Regions from separate parts of the Tessaracoccus flavus genome, predicted to be linked through region 2. Evidence: riboswitches for the same ligand, from Rfam matches in the RefSeq annotation. Region 2 holds a riboswitch; the other holds the start of a gene.
The links. A riboswitch is a leader RNA that binds a small molecule or an ion and turns the genes downstream of it on or off. The one in region 2 is predicted to bind thiamine pyrophosphate.
Positions count from the first base shown of each region.

Region 1 (10,850 bases), 1.1 Mb from region 2:
GAGGCGGGCGTCCTCCGGAGCGCGTCCGGGTCGGCCTCCTGCAGGAGCCGGCCCTCCTGCAGCACCGCCACGGTGTCGGCCACCGTGTATGCCTCCTGGTGGTCGTGCGTGACGTGGATGGCTGTAGTGTGCGTGGCCCGCAGGATCCGGGCGAGATCATCGGCAAGGCGTCGCCGAAGGCCTGTGTCGAGGGCAGACAATGGCTCGTCCAGCAGCAGGAGGCGTGGGGAGGGAGCCAGCGAGCGGGCCAGCGCGATCCGCTGCGCCTGGCCACCGGAGAGCTCCGTCACCCGCCGGGACTCGAACCCCGGTAGCCCGATGAGGTCGAGCATCTCGGCGACGCGCTCACGTTGAGCCGCTCTGCCCAGTGACCCCAACCCGTAGGCGATGTTGCGGCCGACAGTCATGGTGGGAAACAGCTGCGCGTCCTGGAACACCATACCGAAGTTGCGCTTGTGCACCTTCACCCTGGCGAGGTCCGTGCCGTCCCACAGCACGGCCCCGGACACCAACGGCTCGAGCCCTGCGATCGCTCGCAGCAGGGTGGACTTCCCGGATCCGGAGGGACCGAGGAGCGCCACGACTGCGCCAGGGGTCACCTGGAGGCTCACGTGGTCGACGGCTGTGGTCGCGCCGTACCGGACGACGGCGTCGCGCACCTCAAGGCCTACCACGACGTCACCTCCCTCGGCCGGACGCGCTCGGCGGCGGCCATCGTGATCGCTGCCAATCCTGCCAGCACCACAGAAGCGGCCAGCGCCGAACCGTAGTTCTCGGCTCCCGGCCGCCCGAACAGCCGGAAGATGAGGACAGGCAGCGTCGGGTTGTCGGGACGCGCAAGGAAGCTGGTGGCTCCGAACTCGCCGAGCGACGTCGCGAATGCGAAGCCCGCGGCGAGGCCGAGCCCGCGCCCCACATGGGGCAGTTCGATGTCGCGCAGGACTCGAAAGGGGTGCGCTCCGAGCGTCGCGGCGGCCTCCAGCTGGCGCGGGTCGATCGCTCTGAGCACCGGCAGCAGCGTGCGGATGACCAGGGGCAGGGCGACGATGGCCTGCGCGATGGGGATGAGCACGATCGAGGAGCGGAGGTCGAGGGGTGGTCGGTTGAGCGTGATGAGGTACCCGAAGCCGACGGTCACCGCGGACACCCCGAGCGGCAGGAGGAAGAGCGCCTCCAGTGCGGACAAGGCGTTTCTTCCACGGCGGCTGCGGGGGCGGCGGGAGGCGACGAGGGCCACGAGCACCCCGAGCGTGAGCGCGATCGTCATGGCGGCGGTCGCCGTCAGCAGCGTGGTCCTGAGTGCCGACCACACGCTCGTCCCGAAGGCCCCGTCCCTGAACAGCCGCACATAGTTGCCGACTCCGAAGGCCCCCTCTGCGTGGAGCGAACGCCAGAGCAGGTTCGCCACAGGAAGCCCGAGGAGGAGGGTGCCGACGACGGTCGTGATGCTCACCGCAACCCAGTCGCGGCGCAGGGCGAGGCGCCGGGAGGCCGCGACGTCGGGCTGCAGGCGCAGCGCCCGGGTCATGGTCGCCTGCGCTCGTCCGCTCACCCAGAGCGCCACCGTGACCACCGCCAGCTGGGCGACGGAGAGCGCAGCTGCTCCCGGCAGATCGAGCAGTTGGGTGGTGAGAAACCAGATCTCGGTCTCGATCGTGCTGTAGCGGGTCTGCCCGAGCACCATCACGATGCCGTAGGACGAGGCGCTGAAGAGGAAGACGAGCGAGGCAGCGGAGACGACGGCAGGGGTAAGGGCGGGCAGGGTCACCGTCGCCAGTGCCCGCAGCGGTGACGCGCCCAGCATCGCGGCGGCGTGGCCGAGGCGGGGGTCGAGCCTGGCCCACAAGGTGCCGACGGTCCGCACCACCACGGAGTAGTTGAAGAACACCATGGCCGCGATGATCGCCGTCGGGGTGCCGTCGAGGCCGGTCCAGCCCAGTAGCCCGTCTCGGCGCAGCAGGGACCCGAACGCAACGCCGACCACGACCGTCGGCAGCACGAACGGGATCGTGATGAGCCCCCGCAGCACGTCTCGGCCGCGGAAGTGGCACCGGTAGAGCAGGTAGGCGCCGGGTAGGCCGAGCACCAGGCACGCGACTGTCGACACGCCTGCCGACCAGAGGGTGAACGTCAGCGCACGCCATGTCCGGCGGGACGCGAAGACCTGCCGGAACCCGTCGAGGGTCCACCCCTCTGCGTCGTGGAAGCCCCTCGCGACCAGCGCGGCGACGGGCCAGGCGAAGAAGACCCCGAGGAACACGGCGGGTACGAGCGCGGCGATCAGCCACGCCAGACGCCACCTGGTCATGCGGGCGGCGGTGGCTTGGTGGCGCTCCGGTCCGCAATGAGCGATGAGGGCCGATCAGAAGTCACTGGTGGCCTCGGTCCAGTCCCTGATCCACTGGTCCCGGTTCTCGCTGATGCGGTCCGCGCTGACCTCGATCGGTTGCGTCGGGAGCGGAGCGAACTTCACCCACTCCTCGGGGAGCGGCGTGTCGGCGACCACCGGGTACATGTAGAGGTTCGTCGGGATCGCCCGCTGGACTTTCGGCGACAGCATGAAGTCGATGAACGCGCGGGCCCCCGCCTCGTTCTCGGCACCGGCGAGCACGCCCGCGTACTCGATCTGGCGGAAGCAGGTGCCGAGAAGGGCGACCGTGGAGGACTCGCCGTCCTCGACGGTGAAGGCGGGCGAGGTTGCGTACGAGAGGACGAGCGGTCGGGGCCCCTCGCCGTCGGCCCCGGAGAACTCGGTGTAGTAGGCGTCCGACCAGCCGGACGTGACGAGCGTGCCGTTGTCCATCAGGCTTCGCCAGTAGTCGAGGTAGCCGTCGCCCTTGGCCCCGATGGTGGCGATGAGGAAGGCCAGACCGGGCGAGGACGACGCCGGGTTGGTCACCACGAGCAGGTCCTTGTAGCGAGGGTCGGTCAGGTCGTCGAGGGTGGTGGGCAGCGGCAGGTCCCGTTCCTCGAACCAGTCCTTGTCCGCGTTGATGCAGACGTCCCCGAAGTCGATCGGCGTGAGGCCGGCAGCATCGAACTGCGTCGATGACTGGGGGAGTGCGGGGGAGTCGTAGTCCGTAAGGATGCCCTCGTCGTCGGCTCTGCTCGCGAACGTGTTGTCGATGCCGTAGACGACGTCGCCGAGCGGTGAGTCCTTGGTCAGGATGAGCTGGTTCACCAGTGCCCCAGCATCGCCCGGCGCGAGGTACGTCACCTCGTAGCCCGTCTCCTCGGCGAACTGCTCTTTCAGCTCGTCCGGCAGCGTGAACGAATCGTGGGTGACCACGGTGAGCTCCGTGGACTCGGTAGGAGGTGCGGATCCCTCAGCGGGGCCGGGGGTCGGCGCACTGCACGCGGCGAGGGCGACGAGGGTGACGGTGGCGAGCGTGGCGCTGAACTTCATGGTGCTCCTTTCGGAGGCTCGGGCAGGCCCGAGGAGATCTCACTCCCTACGCCGGTGCTAACCGGATCAGGTTTGAGGGTCTGCGGTGATCCGCACTCTCAGCGCCCCTGTGGCGCTCCCCTGTGTGTACCGGTCACTGTAGCCGATTGACGACGGTCGCTGAGCTTGGTCCGAAGCCCCCTGCTGGCAGCGCAGGTCGTCAGTTGGACTCGGTGATCCGGGCGAGCGCGTCGCGGATCTGGCGCGCGCGCTGCGGGCCGATTCCTTCGATCTCCATCAGCGTCGCCACCGAAGCTCCGAAGAGTTCCTGCAGTGTGAGTTCGCTGATCAGCCTGGTGACGAGCGGGCCCGGAAGGCGGCCCGTCCGGGTGAGCAGGCGGATGCCGCGGCTCGTCAGCGACTGCTCAAGATTGGCGCTGCCCCGAATCCGAGCCGTTCGGCGACTAGCTGGCTCGCGAAGAGTTCCTCGCCGGAGAAGTTGTGCAGCGTCGTGAGGTCGAACGCGGCGGGGTCGGCGACGTTGTGGGAGTAGTCCTGGGTGAGCAGGTCCGCCAGGCCGTCGAAGCTGGTGGCGAGCTCCGCGTGCTGGAGCGACACGAGCCGCCCTTCCACGCCGAGCACATCGGTGTAGAACTGCATCTCCGACGACAACCGACGGGTCAACTCGAGGCGGTGCACCACCTGCGTGAGGTCGCGCAGCGTCACCTGCTCGCCGATCTCCAGCGTCGAGAAGTGGTCCAGCATGTCGGTGAGGCGGCCCACCACCCTCGAGAGGGTGGCCAGCGTCTGGTTGGCCCGGCTGGTCACCTGTGGGACCGTCTCGACGACGTGGCGCCGTCCAGCCAGGAACAGCGAAATGGTGCCCATGGATGCCGACACGGTGACCACGGGAACGCCCGCGTGCTGGGCCGTGCGGTCGGCCGACCGGTGCCGCGTTCCGGTCTCCGCCGTCGGAAGATCTCCCCCGGGAACGAGATGCACGCCGGCGGACACGATGCGGCTCAGGTCGTTGGTGAGGACGATCGCCCCGTCGAGCTTGGCGAGTTCCCGCAGGGACTGCTCGGTGCAGTCGACGCCGATCTGGAACCCGCCGGAACAGACCTGCTGCACCTTGGCGTTGTTGCCCAGCACGATCAGCGCGCCCGTCCCGCCGTGGAGAATGCGATCCAGCCCGGCGCGCACCGGGGTACCGGGTGCGAGCTGCTTGAGGTAGCGGCGGACGGTCGACCTGGACAATAAATCCTCCTGCGGACAGGGTTTCAGTCTAGGGAAACCACTGAGCAACCAGAAGAGCATTGAGCAGTACTTCCCAGGGCGCTAGGTGGCCGGCTTGACCTTCACGTCGCGTGAAGCTTTAGCCTCGAAGCATGAAGTACGACGTGACCACCCTGATCAACCAACTCGATTCCAGCGTCGGCACCGACCGTCGGCACGCCGCCCTCGCTCTGGGCGCTCTCCAAGGTCCCGAGATCGTCCCGGCGCTGCTGGCCCACCTGAAGTCCGAGACGGACGGCCGGGTGAAGGAGGACCTCACCTGGGCCATCGTCCAGCACGCTGACGACGCGAACGACGAGATCCTCGCGCTGCTGGCGAGCGAGTCGGAGCACGAGCGGTTCACCGGCGCACACGTGGTGAGCAAGGTGGCCAACCCCGACCACTTCGAGCACGTCCGGCCGCTCGTGGCTGACACCCACGCCGACGTCGCCATCAAGGCCTACCGTGCCGCTGCCAACACCGGTGGCCCGAGGGCCGCCGACGCCCTGGCTGAGCGCCTCGGTGACGGCGACGACTGGCAGCGCGACGCGCTCAGCGACGCGTTCCGTCGGCTGGGCGAGCACGGCGTCGACGCGCTCGTGAAGCGCCTGGCCGACGCCGACGCCGTCGTCAGGCACCACGCCGCCGACGCGCTCGGCTACGTGGGTGGGCCGGAGGCGGACGCGGCCGCGACCGCACTTGAGACCGCCACCACGGACGACGATCCTGAGGTGAGGCTGGCCGCCGTCTCCGCACTCGGGCAACTGGCCTTCGCCGCCGACGAACCGCTCCAGCGGATTGCGGAGGGCGACGACGCGGTACTGTCCGCGATCGCCAAGCGCTTCCTCGAGGAGCGCCCGGCACAGGATCCGAGCGCTCGGCGCTGACAATGGTCAGCTCAGCGGCCGGGCCTCCAGCAGGCGCGCGGCCACCAGGCTGGTCCGCCGGTCGGGTGAAGCAGTGAGGGCCTCGAGCGCGTGACGCGCCTCGGGGCCCTCTGCGCTGCCCAGCGCGAGCAGGGCGGAGAACCGCACGTCGGCATCGTCGTCCTCAAGGGCTGCGATGAGGACCGGGACAGCCTCCGGATGGGCCAGGAAGCCGAGGGCCTCGGCCACCTGCGCGCGCACCTGCGGGAGCGGATGTGACGCTGCCGCGGTGAGCGACGCCAGAGACTCGGGAAGACGGCCGAGGGCCGAGGTCGCCTCGTCACGCACGGCCACCCGACCATCCTCCAGCGCGCCGATGAGCAACTGAACTGCCTCGTCGCCGCCAACCTGGCCGAGGCTGAACGCCGCCTTGGCCGCCACCTCGGGCACGTCGTCGGTCAGCAGCAGGGACAGCTGGGGGAGGGCCTCGATGGTCCGGAGTTTGCCGAGCACGTGGGCCAGCGCGTGCCTCGCCTGGGCGTCGCCGTCGGCCAGCGACGAGACTGCCCTCAGCGCGGCCGGACCTTGCTGGGCCAGCGCCCACGTGGCCGCTTCGCGGACCCCGGGTTCCGGGTCCGAGCGGAGGCGCTCCACCAGGTCCTCGACCGGCGCCGATGCGTGGCCCGTCAGCGCGGCCCGGAACCGGACCTCGCCGTCGGGATGACGCAGGCGCTCGCTGAGCGCAATGGTCTCAAGCACCTCGTCCCACCCTGTCTGCGCGGCGGTCTGCAGTTGCCGGAGCCGACGCAACAGCGCCTGCTCCGCGGCGATGCGTTGCTCGACGACGCGGGCGTGCCGCTCGAGCAGCGGACCGGCGTCGAACGTCGGATCGTCGAGCGCCTGCTGGATCTCCGCCAGGCCGAGCCCCAGCGACTTGAGGTGCTGGATGGCCAGGAGGCGGTCCATGTCGTCGCGGGAGTACAGCCGGTAGTCGCCATCCGTGCGGCCGCTCGGTACCAGGAGTCCGAGTTCGTCGTAGTGCCGGAGAGTTCGCGGGGTGAGGCCGGTGCGCGCGGCCACTTCACCGATGCGGAGCCACTCCATCGTCACTGCCTCGCGGCTCGGCGCAGGTCGAGCATGCCGAGGGCATCCGCCAGTGTCTCCACCTCGACCACCTTGAGCCCGCCCAGCTTGGGAACCTTCACCGTGACGTCACGGGATCCGCGAGGAACGACGGCCAGCTCGAACCCGAGCCGCGAAGCCTCGGCCAGGCGGCGCTCCACACCGGGCACCCGCCGGAGGTCACCGGCCAGACCCACTTCGCCGAGGGCCAGCAGCTTCTTCGGGAAGTGGCGATCCAGCGCCGCCGAGGCGACGGCCACCGCCACCGGAAGGTCGACTGACGGGTCGGTCACCCTGGCCCCGCCGACGGTGGAGACGTACACGTCGTGGGAGGACAGCGGCAGGTTCGCCTTGCGCTCCAGCACCGCGAGCACCATGGCGATGCGGGAGCTGTCCAGGCCGTGCGTGGTTCGTCGAGGCGACGACTGGTTCGGCGATTGGGCCACGAGGGCCTGGATCTCCGCGAGCAACGGCCGGCGTCCTTCGAGCGTCACCGTGACACAGGTGCCCGGGGTGGGTTCGGAATGGGCGGTGGTGAACAGCCCGGACGGGTCCGGCACCTCCACGATGCCGCGCTCGCTCATCTCGAAGCAGCCCACCTCGTCGGCGGGTCCGAAGCGGTTCTTGGTGGCCCGCACCATGCGGAAGCCCGAGTGCCGGTCCCCCTCAAAGGTGAGCACGACGTCGACGAGGTGCTCGAGCGTGCGGGGCCCGGCGATGGAACCGTCCTTCGTGACGTGACCGACGATGACCACCGCCATGTCCTCGCGTTTGGCGACGCGGGCCAGGGCGCCGGTCACTTCGCGCACCTGCGCCGGTCCGCCTGGGGCGCCCTCGGCGTCGGCGGTCGCGATGGTCTGGACCGAGTCGAGCACCAGGAGGGAGGGTCGCACCTGTTCGATGTGGCCCAGCACCGTGCCCAGGTCGGTCTCCGAGGCGAGGTAGAGCTTGTCGTCGAGGGCGCTGGTGCGTTCAGCGCGCAGCCTCACCTGAGAGGCGGATTCCTCCCCCGAGATGTACAGCGTGGTCTGGCCCGATCGAGCCCACTTGGCTGCCACGTCGAGCAGCAGCGTCGACTTCCCGACCCCGGGTTCTCCGGCCAGGAGGACCACCGCGCCCGGGACCAGTCCGTCGCCCAGGACCCGGTCGAGCTCGGCGATGGTGGTGCGGCGTCGCTGCGCCTTGTCAGTGGCCACATCGGAGATCGGCACGGCCTTATCGGCGGGCACCGAGGAGGCCACCTGCCTCAGCTTCGGCGCACCGCGCTCCGCGACGGTGCCCCAGGCCTGGCACTCGCCGCACCGGCCGACCCAGCGGGTGCTGACCCAGCCGCACTCGGTGCACTGGTAGGAATCCTGCTTCTTCGCCACCCGTGCAGCCTACGCGCGACCACCGACAGGTCCTGCGCTTGTTTCCCGGCACGGCCAAATACCGAACAGGAGGCACGTCCCGAGAGGTGCCATTCAGCGACATGTACGACCACTATGGTCGCGCGTGTCACCAAACTGACCCCTTCAGAGCAGGGGTGAGGATTGAACCCCGGGTCAGATGGTGACGGGGCCGTTCGGGGTCTCGAACGTGACGTGGTTGATCCCCGGCATGCCGCGGGGGGAGACGAGCTCGAGGATGATCCCGTCGATCTCTTCGCCGATCTCGAGATCCAGCCACTCGGAGAGCCGCTCGGCGGAGCCGGAGATCTGCAGCGAGGTCAGCTTGACGTCGCCGTGCAGGGCGGAGGGACGCAGGGACTCGTCGGACTTCCACTCGAGGAAGTAGGGCAGCTGGGGATCGGCGATGAGTCCGCGGATACCGATCTGCACCCACTCGAGCTTCCGCCCGTCGGGGAAGTGCCGCGAGCCCTGAACAGCCGAGCGCTCCAACCGCTGCTCGTAGGGAGCGATGTTGGGGACGCTCACCACCCAGCCGAGCCAGCCGCCGCCCATCTCGGAGCGTGCCCGGACGGCCTGCCCGAAGGCCGCCTTGTCGGCCGCCGGGTGGTCGAGAACCTCGACCACCTCGATGTAGCGGCCTTCGGCCAGCGGGATGATGTGGTTGCGGGTGCCGAACCGCGGGTGGAAGCCGCCGTCCTTGTAGTCAGTGCCCAGCGCCTCAGCGAGCCGAGCGGCCTCTGATTTGAGGCCGTCGGGGCCGGTCGCGAAGATCAGATGGTCGACGTGCATAGCCCCATTCTTGCCCGCACAGGGTGAAAACATCTAATCGGCGCTGGTCGGCTACAGGTAGGGTGAACGCGTGCCAACGTCGAAGGTCCTGTTGTCGACAACCTCGGTCTACCCGGAGGCGTCCTCCAGCGCGTTCGAGCTCGCCGCCGCGCTGGGTTACGACGGCGTCGAGTTGATGGTCGGGGTGGACTCACTGTCGACCGACGTTGATGCCGTCGCCAAACTCGCTGAGTATCACGGGGTTCCGGTGCTTGCCATCCACGCGCCCACACTTCTGGTCACGCAGGGGACCTGGGGCTCCGATTCGTGGGAGAAGCTGCGCCGTTCGGGGGAGGCAGTGTCAAAGCTCGGCGGCGACGTCGTCGTCGTGCACCCTCCGTTTCGCTGGCAGCGGGAGTACGGGGCCGAATTCGTCGAGGGCATCAAGCGCCTCAACGCCGAGATGGACGTCACGTTCGCGGTCGAGAACATGTACCCCTGGCGCACCCCTGCCGGGCACTTCCAGGCCTACCTGCCGGGATGGGATCCGACGCCCTACGACTACGACCACCTCACGCTCGACCTGTCGCACGCGTCGACGTCGCAGCGCCAAGCGATGGACTTCGTGCACAGTTGGGGGGAGCGCCTCGCGCACCTCCATCTGACCGACGGTCGCGGGTCGATGAAGGACGAGCATCTCTTCCCGGGGAGGGCGACCAGGATGCCTGGGCCGTGGTCGAGGAAGCGATTCGCTCCGGGTACACCGGTCACATCGTGTTGGAGGTCTCCTCGCGGAGAGCGCGGTCCCGGCACGAGCGTGAGGAACTACTGAGCGACTCCCTGGCGACGATCCGGTCGATCGTCGCCAAGGGCGTGGGGGAGAGGTTGTGATGTCCCGTTTGAATTCTGCAGTGCGCCGCTTCATCCGCTCCGAACGCCTGCGCGAGGCCGCGCTGGCCAGCGGGGTGGCTGAGGAGTTCGCCAAGTTGTATGTGGCGGGGGATGACGCCTCAGGTGCCGCCGAAGTGGCCCGGCGGCTCAGATCGCACGGGCTGCTGATCTCGCTCGCCTATCTGCCCAGGTCCGACGACGAGGCGGAAACGCCGGAGAAGCTCGGCGAGGCGCTCGGTGCATTGGGGGACGCGGCCGACGGTGCCGAGTTGTCGGTCAAGCCGTCATCGCTGGGTATCCGCACGGATGCCGCGAGCGCGGCCGCCCGGCTCGCTGACCTCTGCCAGGCCGCGGCCGAGCGCGGCAGCGTCGTGACGCTGGAGATGCAGGGCATCGACCACTACCAGGCGACCATCGACCTGTGGCAGGCCGCCGTGTCGAGCCACGCGTCCCTCGGGTTGACCCTGCCTGCGGACATCCGGCGCGCCGAGCGGGACGTTGCCCGACTCGCGCCCGACGGCGCCCGGCTCCGCCTCTGCGTCGGGTCCTACCCCGTGCCGCCGTCGCTCGGGTACCGCACCGAGCGCGAAAAGTTCCGTGCGCTGGTCCGGACGCTGCGCCTCACCATGGAGAACGGTGGCTACGCGATGCTCGCCTCGCACCATCCCACGGTCATCGCGATCGCGCAGGACCTGGCCCGGCGAAACGGGGTGGGGCGAGACGGGTTCGAGTTCCAGATGTTCCACGGCGTCCGGCCGCTCGAGCAGCGCCGGTTGACCGACGTCGGCTATCGCTCGCGCACGTACCTGCCGTTCGGCCCGGCCTGGTTCGAATACCTGACGACGAAGGTCGCGGCCCGCCCCCGCAGCGCCTTCAGCTACCTGCGCGCCGTCGCCGACAAGCGATGAGGATGCACCGGCTGCGGTGGGAGATCGTGGTCGTTCTGGCGATCTCGCTCGGCCAGTCCGCGGTGTATGCGGTGCTGTCCATCATCGAGAAGATGACGCGACCCACACCGCTCAACCAGCAGACCACGTCGATGAACCGCAGCGCCGTGCCCGACCGCCCCTGGCTGGACCTGGCCTATCAGGTGGCCGGGGTGGTCTTCCCCCTCATGCCGGTGGTGCTGGTGCTGTTCCTCATGGCCATCCA
Region 1 covers NZ_CP019605.1:378,174-389,023, forward strand. Annotated here, with positions in the region: gene RPIT_RS15525 (ABC transporter ATP-binding protein) at 1-674, opposite strand, end outside; gene RPIT_RS15530 (ABC transporter permease) at 668-2,308, opposite strand; gene RPIT_RS01605 (thiamine ABC transporter substrate-binding protein) at 2,363-3,406, opposite strand; TPP riboswitch at 3,433-3,538, opposite strand; gene disA (DNA integrity scanning diadenylate cyclase DisA) at 3,800-4,642, opposite strand; gene RPIT_RS01615 (HEAT repeat domain-containing protein) at 4,774-5,547, shown strand; gene RPIT_RS01620 (HEAT repeat domain-containing protein) at 5,554-6,630, opposite strand; gene radA (DNA repair protein RadA) at 6,633-8,018, opposite strand; gene RPIT_RS01630 (VOC family protein) at 8,193-8,828, opposite strand; partial or broken gene RPIT_RS01635 (sugar phosphate isomerase/epimerase family protein) at 8,899-9,698, shown strand; gene RPIT_RS01640 (proline dehydrogenase family protein) at 9,719-10,606, shown strand; gene RPIT_RS01645 (CPBP family intramembrane glutamic endopeptidase) at 10,609-10,850, shown strand, end outside.
Region 1: linked by a shared signal. The riboswitch ahead of RPIT_RS01605 (thiamine ABC transporter substrate-binding protein) and the one ahead of thiM (hydroxyethylthiazole kinase) in region 2 are both predicted to bind thiamine pyrophosphate.

Region 2 (10,850 bases):
CGGCAAGGGAGCGGACTTCCGCCTAGCTGAGCTGAACTACCGCGACTACCCCGGCGTCTATCACATGATCGACATCCCCGAGTCGTCCTGGCACCTGCTGCCCGACGTCCCCGAGGGGCGAGACTCGATCAATCTGACGCCCGACGTCGAGCAGGCGCTGGCCGACGAGGGCCTGATCATCGGCGCCCTCCAGCGAGTCATCTTCTACGAGCCCGGCGTGAAGGAGACCAACTGGTCGGTCACCCCACCGATCCGCGACTTCCGCGGAGTGATGCGCCGCTGGGTCTACCTCCACTACTTCAAGGAGGGGCAGCCCACCATCAACTGGCTCGACCCCACGTGCGCCGGGATGCGGCTCGTCATGGGCGATGCGATGCATTCGTTGCTCGATCTCGGGTCGGGTGGGCTCCGCCTCGACGCGAACGGCTTCCTCGGCGTCGAGAAGACACTCAACCGCCAGCCCGCCTGGTCGGAGGGGCACCCCCTGTCCCAGGCGGCCAACCAGATGATCGGGTCGCTGGTGCGCAAGGTGGGCGGCTTCACGTTCCAGGAGCTGAACCTCGCCATCGACGACATCAAGCGAACCGGCGCCGTCGGCCCGGACCTCAGCTACGACTTCATCACGCGTCCCGCCGCGCAGGTAGCGCTGGCCACCGGCGACACGGAGTTCCTGCGCCTGGTGCTGCGTGAGGCCATGGAGATCGGCGTCGACCAGGCATCGCTGGTGCACGCGCTCCAAAACCACGACGAGCTCACCTACGAGCTCGTGCACTTCGCCGCGGCGCACCGCGACGACGTCTACACGCTGGGCGGGGAGGAGTACCGGGGCGCCGACCTCGCCGAGCACATCCGGCAGACCATGCGCGACACACTGACCGGCGACGCCGCCCCCTACAACGCGATCTTCACCCAGAACGGGATCGCGAGCACCACGGCGTCGATCATCACCGCGTCCCTCGGCATCACCGACCTGGACGAGATCACCGACGCCGACGTCCGTCGGATCACCAACGCGCACCTCCTGCTGTGCATGTACAACGCCTGGCAGCCCGGGGTCTTCGCGCTGTCGGGCTGGGATCTCGTCGGCGCGCTGCCGCTGGCCCGCGACGAGGTGAAGAGCCTCATCGCCTCGGGCGACACCCGCTGGATCGAGCGCGGCGCCTACGACCTCCTCGGCGTGGCGCCCGACGCGAAGCGCTCAGCGTCCGGCATGCCGCGGGCCCGCGCGCTCTACGGCTCGGTGACCGAGCAGCTGAAGAAGGACAACTCCTTCGCCAACCGGCTCGCGCAGGTGCTGCGGGTGCGCAAGCGCAACGGCATCGACTCGGCCAAGCTCGTCGACGTGCCGGAGGTCGGCCACAAGTCGCTGCTCGTGCTGGTCAACGAGCTGGAGATCGGCGCCATCCAAGTGACCGCGGTCAACTTCAGCGCGGAGAAGATCGACGCGCGCATCCAGTCGGAGCTGCTCCCCGAGGGGCGCGTCTTCGACCTCAGCACGCGCAGAAAGGTCGGCACCGTCGATGCGCTGCGCGGCTTCAACATCGAACTGCCCGCCTTCGGCGGTCTGGCGATGATCATCCGCGACTGACCTGGTGGTCTCTGAGCTTGTCACCTGGTCCCTGAGCTTGTCGAAGGGTAACGGCCCTGTGTCCTACCGCCGCCCGTTCCCTGAGCTTGTCACCTGGTCCCTGAGCTTGTCGAAGGGTAACGGCCCTGTGTCCTACCGCCGCCCGTTGCCGCAGGGGCGGCGGCCACCTGCACGGCCGTTACCCTTCGACAAGCTCAGGGAGCACGGGACTCGACAAGCTCAGGGAGCACGGGACTCGACAAGCTCAGGGAGCACGGGACTCGACAAGCTCAGGGGACACGGGGACTCGCTCAGCAGGACGGCTGGCGAACGCCGGTCCAACGCCTATGGATTTTTGACCGTGAACCTTGTCACACTTGGGCGATGGACCCCGGGGATCGCGATGTGGTGTGCGGCGTCGTCGCGGGGGCCGTAGACGCCGACGTCGTCTACCGAGATGACACCGTCATCGCGTTCCTCGACCATCGACCGGTCTTCAAGGGACACGTGCTGGTCTGCCCGATCACCCACGTCGACACTCTTCTGGACCTCCCGGCCGAACTCATTTCGCCCCTGTTCGGCGTCGTGCAGCGCGTCGCCAACGCGATGGAGGAGGCTCTCGGTGCGCAAGGGAGCTTCACGGCCATCAACACGGTGGTGAGCCAATCCGTCCCCCACCTCCACGTCCACGTGGTGCCCAGGACCAGGGGCGACGGTCTCCGCGGCTTCTTCTGGCCCAGGACCCGGTACGCGGAGACGGAGGCGGCCGAGTACGCGGCTCGTCTGCGCGCAGCACTGACTAGGTAGCCGTCGCCAACCCGAGACGCGGCGGCCCGCGCACCCCCGGCGTCGTGCCAAGATCAGGTATGGCTACCTCACGATCTCGCGGCTCCGTCAACGCCATCGAGCAGGCGACCCTCTGGGACCGGATGTGGCAACCGTTCTGGGTGCTGCCCGTCGCTATGACGCTGGGCGCGCTGGCGATGGCGTTGGTGCTGCCCGAGCTGGACAAGGAGCTACGGGGCTGGATGTTCTGGGTGTTCCCGGGAGGTGCGGACGCCGCACGGGGCGCGCTGACGACCATCGCGTCGGCCACCATCTCCACCGTCGGCGTCGTGTTCTCCATCACGATGGTCGTCCTGCAGCTGGCCTCCAGCAGCTTCACCCCGCGGATCCTGGGCTCGTTCCTCGAGAGCCGGGTGGTGCAGGCCACCTTCGGCATGTTCATCGCCACGTTCGTCTTCTCGCTCATCGCGTTGCGGGCGATCCTGAACGAGACCGACGACTCGTCCGGCTTCGTGCCGCGGGTGTCGGTGACCTTTGCGTTCCTCATGGCCATCGGCTGCGTCGGTCTCTTCCTCGCGTTCGTGCGCCACATCACCGAGTCCATCCAGGTCAGCAAGGTGATCTCAAGGATCGGCGACCGCACACTGCGGCTGATCGAGCGCGTACTCCCCGGACAGGACGAGAACGGCGGGGCCGGCCCCACCTGGTCGCCCACGGCGGGCACCCCCTCCACCAGGATCCAGGTCGGCGAACGCCACGGTCACCTGGACGAGATCGACCTGCCAGAGCTCGTCAGGCTGGCCGGGGAGCTTGAAGGGGTCATCGTGCTGGAGAGGTCGCTGGGCGCGTTCGTCACCCACGGCCAGCCTCTTGCGACCTTCTGGGGCGAAGGGTGGGACGAGGATGCCCAGTCGAGACTCGCCTCCGCGATGCGCCTGGCGACGGAGCGGACCACCCGGCAGGACGTCTCCTTCGGCTTCCGACAGCTCGTCGACATCGGCGACCGCGCCCTGTCCCCCGGCACCAACGACCCGACCACGGCGAACCAGGTCATCAACGAGCTTCACAGGCTGCTCCGCGTCATCGTGCAGCGGGTTGTGCCGAGCCCGTACATCGCCGACGACGACGGCGTGGTCCGCGTGGTCGCCCAGGGCTCCGACGTCGAGACGCTGCTCACCTTGAGCGTCCAGGAGCTCGCGCACTTCGCCCGCGACATTCCTCCGGTGCTGAGGCGGTTGCAGCTGATGCTCGACGACCTCGACTCCTGCGCCCTCCCCCGCTACCAGGGCAGCATCGACGCCCTCCGCGAGACCGTCGCCAGCTACGCCGACTGACCCCCGGCCCTGGCCGGCCCTCCGCCTCGAGGCGGGCCCGGCTCAGCGCAGCAGCGCCACGACGTCGCTGCGGGGGCCCTCGTCGTCGGTCCAGGCCACGGTCAGCGTGCCGACGGCGTCGATGGGTACGTCGGCGGCCCGGTCGAGGACCCGGACGAAGTCCAATATCTCACCGGCTGGCTCACCAACCACCCCGCTCCCCGATGCCGTTGAGTCGAGCGGGAGCGCGTTGCCGGCCTGGTCGTGGATCTCGGAGTGCGAGTCGGCCTCCCTGATCACCCGCTCGACCTCGGTACGGAACACAGGGTCGGTCGTGGCGTCGTACCCGTACCTGGTGCCGAGCTCGGAGTGCTCGAGGGTGCCGACCAGCGTGGCCCCCTCCAGCGGGGCGTCGCGCCAGGTGAGCGGAACGAAATAGGCGGCCTCCCCTGCCGCCGCGATGATCGCGTCCAGGCCCACCGCCCCGTCGGGGTCGACGAGCCTGAATCGCGTCGCTTGCCGCACCCGTTCGGCGTCGCCCCGGAACCAGTCCTGGGTCGGCAGCCAGCGCTGCAGAAGTTCGATCTTGGTGGGGGTCAGCGTTGCGTTGGGATGCACTTCGGCGGCGCCGCTCATCGTTCCTCCTCGGGTCACCCACCACGCTAGTGGCTCCGTGGGAGATGAGCTGTACTTCGACGACTATTCCGCCGAAGGCCTAGCCAAATGCGATTCGCAGTGCGAAGCTGGCCAGGTGCGTCTGGACGGGCGCACCGAGAAGGGAGCACATAATGCCCAACTTCACCCGTCGTCAACTCATCGGCATGGGCGCCGGAGCCCTCGCCGCCAGCGCGGTCGCGGGGGTCGTCCCCGCGCGCGCCAACGTGACGGGATTCGTTCGCTCAACGGTTGCGCGAATGATCCTGGAAGAGAAGGTCGGCCAACTGCAGGTCCAACCGGTCTACGGCACCGACCCCAACGCGGACGACGCGAGGAACGCAGAGAGATTCGGCATCGCGAAGGCGGCCGACGTCATCCGCGAGCTGCACCTCGGCGGCGTCATCTACTTCGCCTGGACCAACAGCTACGCCAACGGCCCAGAGGGCGTCTGCGAGCTGACCAACGGACTCCAGCGGGCCGCGATGGAGACCCGCACCACCCGCGGTAAGGGCAAGCCGGTTGGCACCAAGACCGGAGTGCCGCTCATCATCGCGACCGACCAGGAGCAGGGAATCGTCACCCGCTTCGGCCCGCCCGCCACCCAGTTCCCGGGCTCCATGGCGCTCGGCGCCGGCCGCTCCGTGGACGACGCCCGCACCGCGGCGGCCATCACCGGTGAGGAGCTGCGCGCCGTCGGCATCAATACCAACTTCGCCCCCGTCGCCGACGTCAACGTCAACCCCGACAACCCGGTGATCGGTGTCCGGTCCTTCAGCTCCGACCCCCACCTGGCCGCCGAGATGGTGGCCACCCAGGTGCGCGGCTACCAGGAGGACGGCAACGTCTCGGCCTCGGCCAAGCACTTCCCCGGCCACGGCGACACCGCCGTCGACTCCCACTACGGACTACCGCTCATCACCCACAGCCGTGACGAGTGGGAGCAGCTCGACGCACCGCCGTTCAAGGCAGCGATCGACGCCGGGGTCGACATGATCATGACCGCGCACCTGCTGATGCCGGCGCTGGACGACTCGGGTGACCCCGCCTCGCTCTCCAAGCCCATCCTGACGGGCGTGCTCCGCGAGGAGCTCGGCTTTGACGGCGTCATCATCACCGACGCCCTCGATATGGCCGGCGTCCGGGAGAAGTACGGCGACGAGGAAGTGGCCGTCCGCGCCCTCGAGGCCGGGGTCGACATCCTGCTGATGTCCCCGGCGCCTCTCCTGGCCCGCGACGCGATCCTCGAGGCCGTCAGGAGCGGCCGTCTGAGCGAGAAGTTCATCGACGAGAAGGTCGAGCGCATCCTGCGGATGAAGCACCGCCGCGGTATCATCTCCGCGCCGCTGTGCGACCAGGCGGCCGTCGACGACATCGTCGGCGCGCCCGAGCATCTCGCCATTGCCGATGCCATCACCGACCGCACAGTCACGCTGATCAACAACGACGGCACGCTGCCGATGTCCGTCGACGGCAAGAGCGTGCTCGTCACCGGCTGGGGTGTGTCGACGACGGCCAACGTCAAGGCTGCGCTCGACGCCGCCGGCGCGACCACCACGCGGCTCAACTACACGAGTCCCACCGCCGCCCAGATCGCCACAGCCGTCGCGGCTGCCGAGACCTCCGACCTGGTCGTGGTGCTCACCCATCAGGTTTCCAGCCGACAGGCGACCCTGGCCCGACTCGTCCACGCCCTCGTCGCCACGGGCAAGCCCGTCGTCGCGGTGGCCGTGCGTAACCCGTACGACGTCGCGTACTACGAGGCCTCCGCCGAGATCGCCACCTACTCCTACTCCCCGGTAACGACGGGCGCCCTGGTGCGCGTCATCACCGGCGAGGTGAACCCGACAGGCAAGCTGCCGGTGGACATCCCGGATCCCGACGGCGGCGTCCTCCACCCCTTCGGCTACGGCCTCAGCTACTAGGAGACGCTGATCCCTGAGCAGCTTGCGAGGAACGAGCGAGCGCCCGTCGAATCGGTCCCTGAGCAGCTCGCGAGGAACGAGTGAGCGTCCGTCGAAGGGCGGTCCCTGAGCAGCTCGCGAGGAACGAGCGAGCGTCCGTCGAAGGGTTACGGCCCGCGGCCTACCGCCGCCCCCGACCACCAGGGCGGCGACCACAGCCCAGGCCGCAACCCTTCGACAAGCTCAGGGAACACGGAGGGACAAGCTCAGGGACCTGGGTTGATCCCTGAGCAGGGCCGGCGAGCGCAGCGAGCAGCCCGTCCGTCGAAGGGTGGCGGCCCCGCTCCCTACCGCCGCCCCCGACCACCAGGGCGGCGACCACAGTCACGGCCGTAACCCTTCGACAAGCTCAGGGAACACGGAGGGACAAGCTCAGGGAACACGGAGGGACATGCTCAGGGACCTTGGTTGATCCCTGAGCAGGGCCAGCGAGCGCAGCGAGCAGCCCGTCCGTCGAAGGGTGGTCCCTGAGCAGTGACGAGCGCCTGCGCGAGGAACGTCCGTCGAAGGGTAACGACCTCGCTCCCTACCACCGCCCCCGACCACAAGGGCGGCGACCACAGCCCAGGCCGCAACCCTTCGACAAGCTCAGGGAACACGGAGGGACAAGCTCAGGGAACACGGAGGGACAAGCTCAGGGACCTGGGTTGATCCCTGAGCAGGGCCAGCGAGCGCAGCGAGCAGCCCGTCCGTCGAAGGGTCACGGCCCCGCTCCCTACCGCCGCCCCCGACCACCAGGGCGGCGACCACAGTCACGGCCGCAACCCTTCGACAAGCTCAGGGAACGAGGACGACAAGCTCACGGACCGCCCTCTGCGAAGACCGGCGACGCCCGGCGACCTCGGGTAGCGTCGAAGCCATGAAGATCACCATCATCGGCGGACACGGCAAGATCGCACTGCTCACTGCAGCCATGCTCAGCGAATCGGGGCACCAGGTGAGGTCGGTGGTGCGCAACGAGGACCACCGGAGCGATGTCGAGGAGACGGGCGCCCACTGCGTCGTCGCCGATGTCGAGACCCTGGATACCGACGCCCTCGGCGAGGTGCTGGACGGCAGCGAGGCCGTCGTCTGGTCCGCCGGTGCCGGCGGAGGCAACCCTGAGCGCACGTATGCCGTCGACCGCGACGCCGCGATCCGCAGCATCGATGCCGCCGCAGCCCGCGGCATCCCGCGCTTCATCATGGTGTCCTACGTCGGCTCTGGGCGCGACGAGGTGCCGCAGGACAATCCCTTCCATCACTACGCTGTCGCGAAGGCGGCCGCCGACGACCACCTCCGCTCGTCACCGCTGCAGTGGACCATCCTCGCGCCCGGACAGCTGACCGAGGAGGAGGCCACCCGCAAGTTCGACGTCGGCGACCACGTGACCCACGGCGCCACCTCCCGGGCCAACGTCGCGCACCTGATCGCCGCGGTGCTGCCCCGGATGAGCACAGCCGGGCTCACGTTGCGGTTCCGGGACGGCGCCGTCGCTCTGGAGGACGTCCTCGTCAGCCTCGAGCGCGTCGCGGCCGGTTCGCCGGTCGCTCCGCTTCGGGAAGGGCGTACGGACCTGGTGACCTGACTGGCGGTCGCTCACGACGGCCCTGCTAGTCTTCGTGGAGCCGGGGTGCCCTGACGGAGGGGCTGAGAACACACCCGCAGTACCTGATCTAGGTTGTGCTAGCGAAGGGAGCCATCATGACCGTTTCCCCCATCCTCACCGCCGTGCGGAGCCGCACGCCGCTCGTCCACTGCATGACGAACACCGTGGTGCCGCAGATCACCGCCAACGTCCTGCTGGCCGTGGGCGCCGCCCCCGCGATGATCGACCTGCCGGAGGAGGCAGAGATCTTCGCCGGGGTGGCGTCGGCGCTCCTCATCAACGTCGGCAACGGATCGGCGGAGCAGCACCGGGCCATGCGCCTCGCGGCCGCCGCCGCCGAGCGCGAGGGGACTCCGTGGGTGCTCGATCCGGTGGCCGTGGGCGCCCTGCCGGTCCGCACCCAACTGGCCCGCGATCTGCTCGCTCACCGCCCCGCCGCCATTCGCGCCAACGCGTCAGAGATCCTCGGCCTCGCAGGGGCTTCTGCGGGTGGGCGCGGGGTAGATGCCACCGACACTGCCGACGACGCCCTGGCCGCGGGACGTGAGCTGAGCGAGCAGACCGGCGCCGTCATCGCGATCTCCGGACCCGTCGACGTGGTGATCAGCGGCGGCCGCGTCACGCGGATCAGCGGCGGCAGCCCGCTGATGCCGCTCGTGATCGGAACCGGCTGCGCCCTTGGCGCGACCGTGGCCGCTGCGCTCGGCGCAGTGTCCGGCTCGGGGCACTCCGCCCACGAGGCCGTCGTCGCCGCCCACGCCCTCTTCGGGGCGGCGGGGTCGCGCGCAGCCCAGCAGACCAACGCCCCCGGGTCGTTCCAGGTGGCGTGGATCGACGCGCTCCACACGCTGACCCCCGACGAGGTCGCGACGCTGGTCAGCGTCGAGGAGGCCTGATGCAGGCACGGCCCGGGCTCGCGGACGCAGTCGATTGGCGTCTCTACTACGTCACGGACACCGCGCTCTCCGGCGGACCCGATGAGGTCCCGGGATTCGTGGAGGCTGCCGTCGCCGGCGGCGCCGGCGTGGTGCAGATCCGCGACAAGGAGCTCCCCGACGATGCCTACCGCGAGCTCGTCGTGCGGTGCGTCGCGGCCAACGAACGCGCCCACGACGCGACGGGAAGGCGCGCGGCCATCGTGGTCAACGACCGCCTCTCCGTCGCAGCCGATCTCGGACTCCACTTTCATCAGGGCCAGGACGACGGCGACGTCCGGCGCGCGCGCCGCGTCCTCGGCGAGGGGCTCCTCATCGGGCTCAGCATCTCCGACGACGAGCAACTGGCCGCCGAACTCGCGGACCCCACCGCCGACGCGCTGGGTCTGTCCCCGGTCTGGGCCACGCCCACGAAGGAAGACACGGCACCGGCCCTCGGCCTTGACGGGGTCGCGCGCCTGACCCTCGCCGCACGGGGCGCGGCCAAGACGCTGGCCATCGGCGGCATCAACCTGGTCAACGCGGGCTCGGTGATCGAAACTGGCGTCGACGGCCTGTGCGTCGTGTCCGCCATCACGTCCTCCCCCGATCCCCGCCACGCCGCGGAGCAGCTACTCGCCCTCTGGAGCCACCGATGAACCCCACCGTCACCCTCAGCATCGCCGGATCCGATCCCAGCGGCGGCGCGGGCATCCAGGCCGACCTCAAGACGTTCGCAGCGCTCGGGGTCTACGGCACCGCCGCGCTGGCCGGCCTCACCGTGCAGAACACGCAGGGGGTCCTCGACGCCCGGCCGGTGGAGCCGGAGTTTGTCCGCGCCCAGGTCACAGCGGTCCTCGACGACCTGCCGGTGGCCGCCACCAAGCTGGGGATGCTGTCCAACGCCGCGGTGGCCTCCGCGGTCGCCGACCTGCTCGAGGAGCGACGCGAGGATTTCGGCGTCGTCGTGCTCGATCCGGTGATGGTCGCGACATCGGGCGACCGGCTGCTCGACGACGATGCCACCTCCGTGGTCCGCGGCCGACTCATGCGCCTGGCCGACATCATCACCCCGAACGTCCCGGAGGCCGCGGTGCTCCTGGGCGGCGCACCCGCCACGGACGAAAAGGGGATCATCGCGCAGGCCAGGGGTCTGGTCGCCGCCGGCGCCCGCGCCGCGCTGGTCAAGGGCGGTCACCTCACGGACACCACCCTCACCGACGCCTTCGCTCACGGCGATCAGATCGCGATCCTCACCGGACCCCGCATTGCCACACGCAACACCCACGGGACGGGGTGCACGCTCAGCTCGGCGATCGCTGCCTTCGCGGCGCTGCGCGGCGACACCACCGCGAGCGGGGTGAGCCTCGAGGCCGTCGAGCAGGCCCGCGACTACCTCATGCGCGCGCTGGAGTCGGGCTCGAGCTGGCAACTCAGCCGCACCCCTGGCTCCGGCCACGGACCCGTGGACCACGCCGTCGATCAGCGGGAGGGCTGAGATGGACTGGCCGACGGGCACTTTCTCCGAGCGGGCCTGGGCCGCCACCGCGCAGATCCGTGAGCGGATCGACCGGCTGCCCCTTCTCCTGGAGCTGGCCGACGGCACGCTGGAGCCGGCGCGCTTCGTCGAGTATCTGGCGCAGGACGACGTCTACTTGCGCGGCTACACCCGCGCGGTGGCAATGCTCGCGGCGCGCGCCCCGCATTCGGCTGCAGCTCAGTTCTGGGCCACCAGCGCCAGCGGCGCAGTGGCGGCCGAGGTGGCCATGCACGCCTCGCTGCTCAGCGACGAACGGTTGCGGGACCTGCCGCGGTCGACGACGGCGTCGGGCACCACCCGCGCCTACGTCAACTCGCTCCTCGCGGCGACGGCCTTCGAGCCCTACGCCGTCGGGGTGGCAGCGGTGTTGCCGTGCTTCTGGGTGTACGCCGACGTCGGTCATCGCCTAGCGTCCAGCGCCGCACATGTGGCCGACCACCCCTACGGCGCATGGGTGGCCGCGTACAACGACCCCGCCTTCCAGGCGGACACGAGGAGAGCAATCTCGCTGCTCGACGAGGCGG
Region 2 covers NZ_CP019605.1:2,525,109-2,535,958, forward strand. Annotated here, with positions in the region: gene treS (maltose alpha-D-glucosyltransferase) at 1-1,588, shown strand, start outside; gene RPIT_RS11715 (HIT family protein) at 1,952-2,374, shown strand; gene RPIT_RS11720 (DUF2254 domain-containing protein) at 2,434-3,687, shown strand; gene RPIT_RS11725 (maltokinase N-terminal cap-like domain-containing protein) at 3,730-4,302, opposite strand; gene RPIT_RS11730 (glycoside hydrolase family 3 protein) at 4,455-6,245, shown strand; gene RPIT_RS11735 (SDR family oxidoreductase) at 7,144-7,851, shown strand; TPP riboswitch at 7,883-7,978, shown strand; gene thiM (hydroxyethylthiazole kinase) at 7,968-8,768, shown strand; gene thiE (thiamine phosphate synthase) at 8,768-9,445, shown strand; gene thiD (bifunctional hydroxymethylpyrimidine kinase/phosphomethylpyrimidine kinase) at 9,442-10,284, shown strand; gene RPIT_RS11755 (TenA family protein) at 10,286-10,850, shown strand, end outside.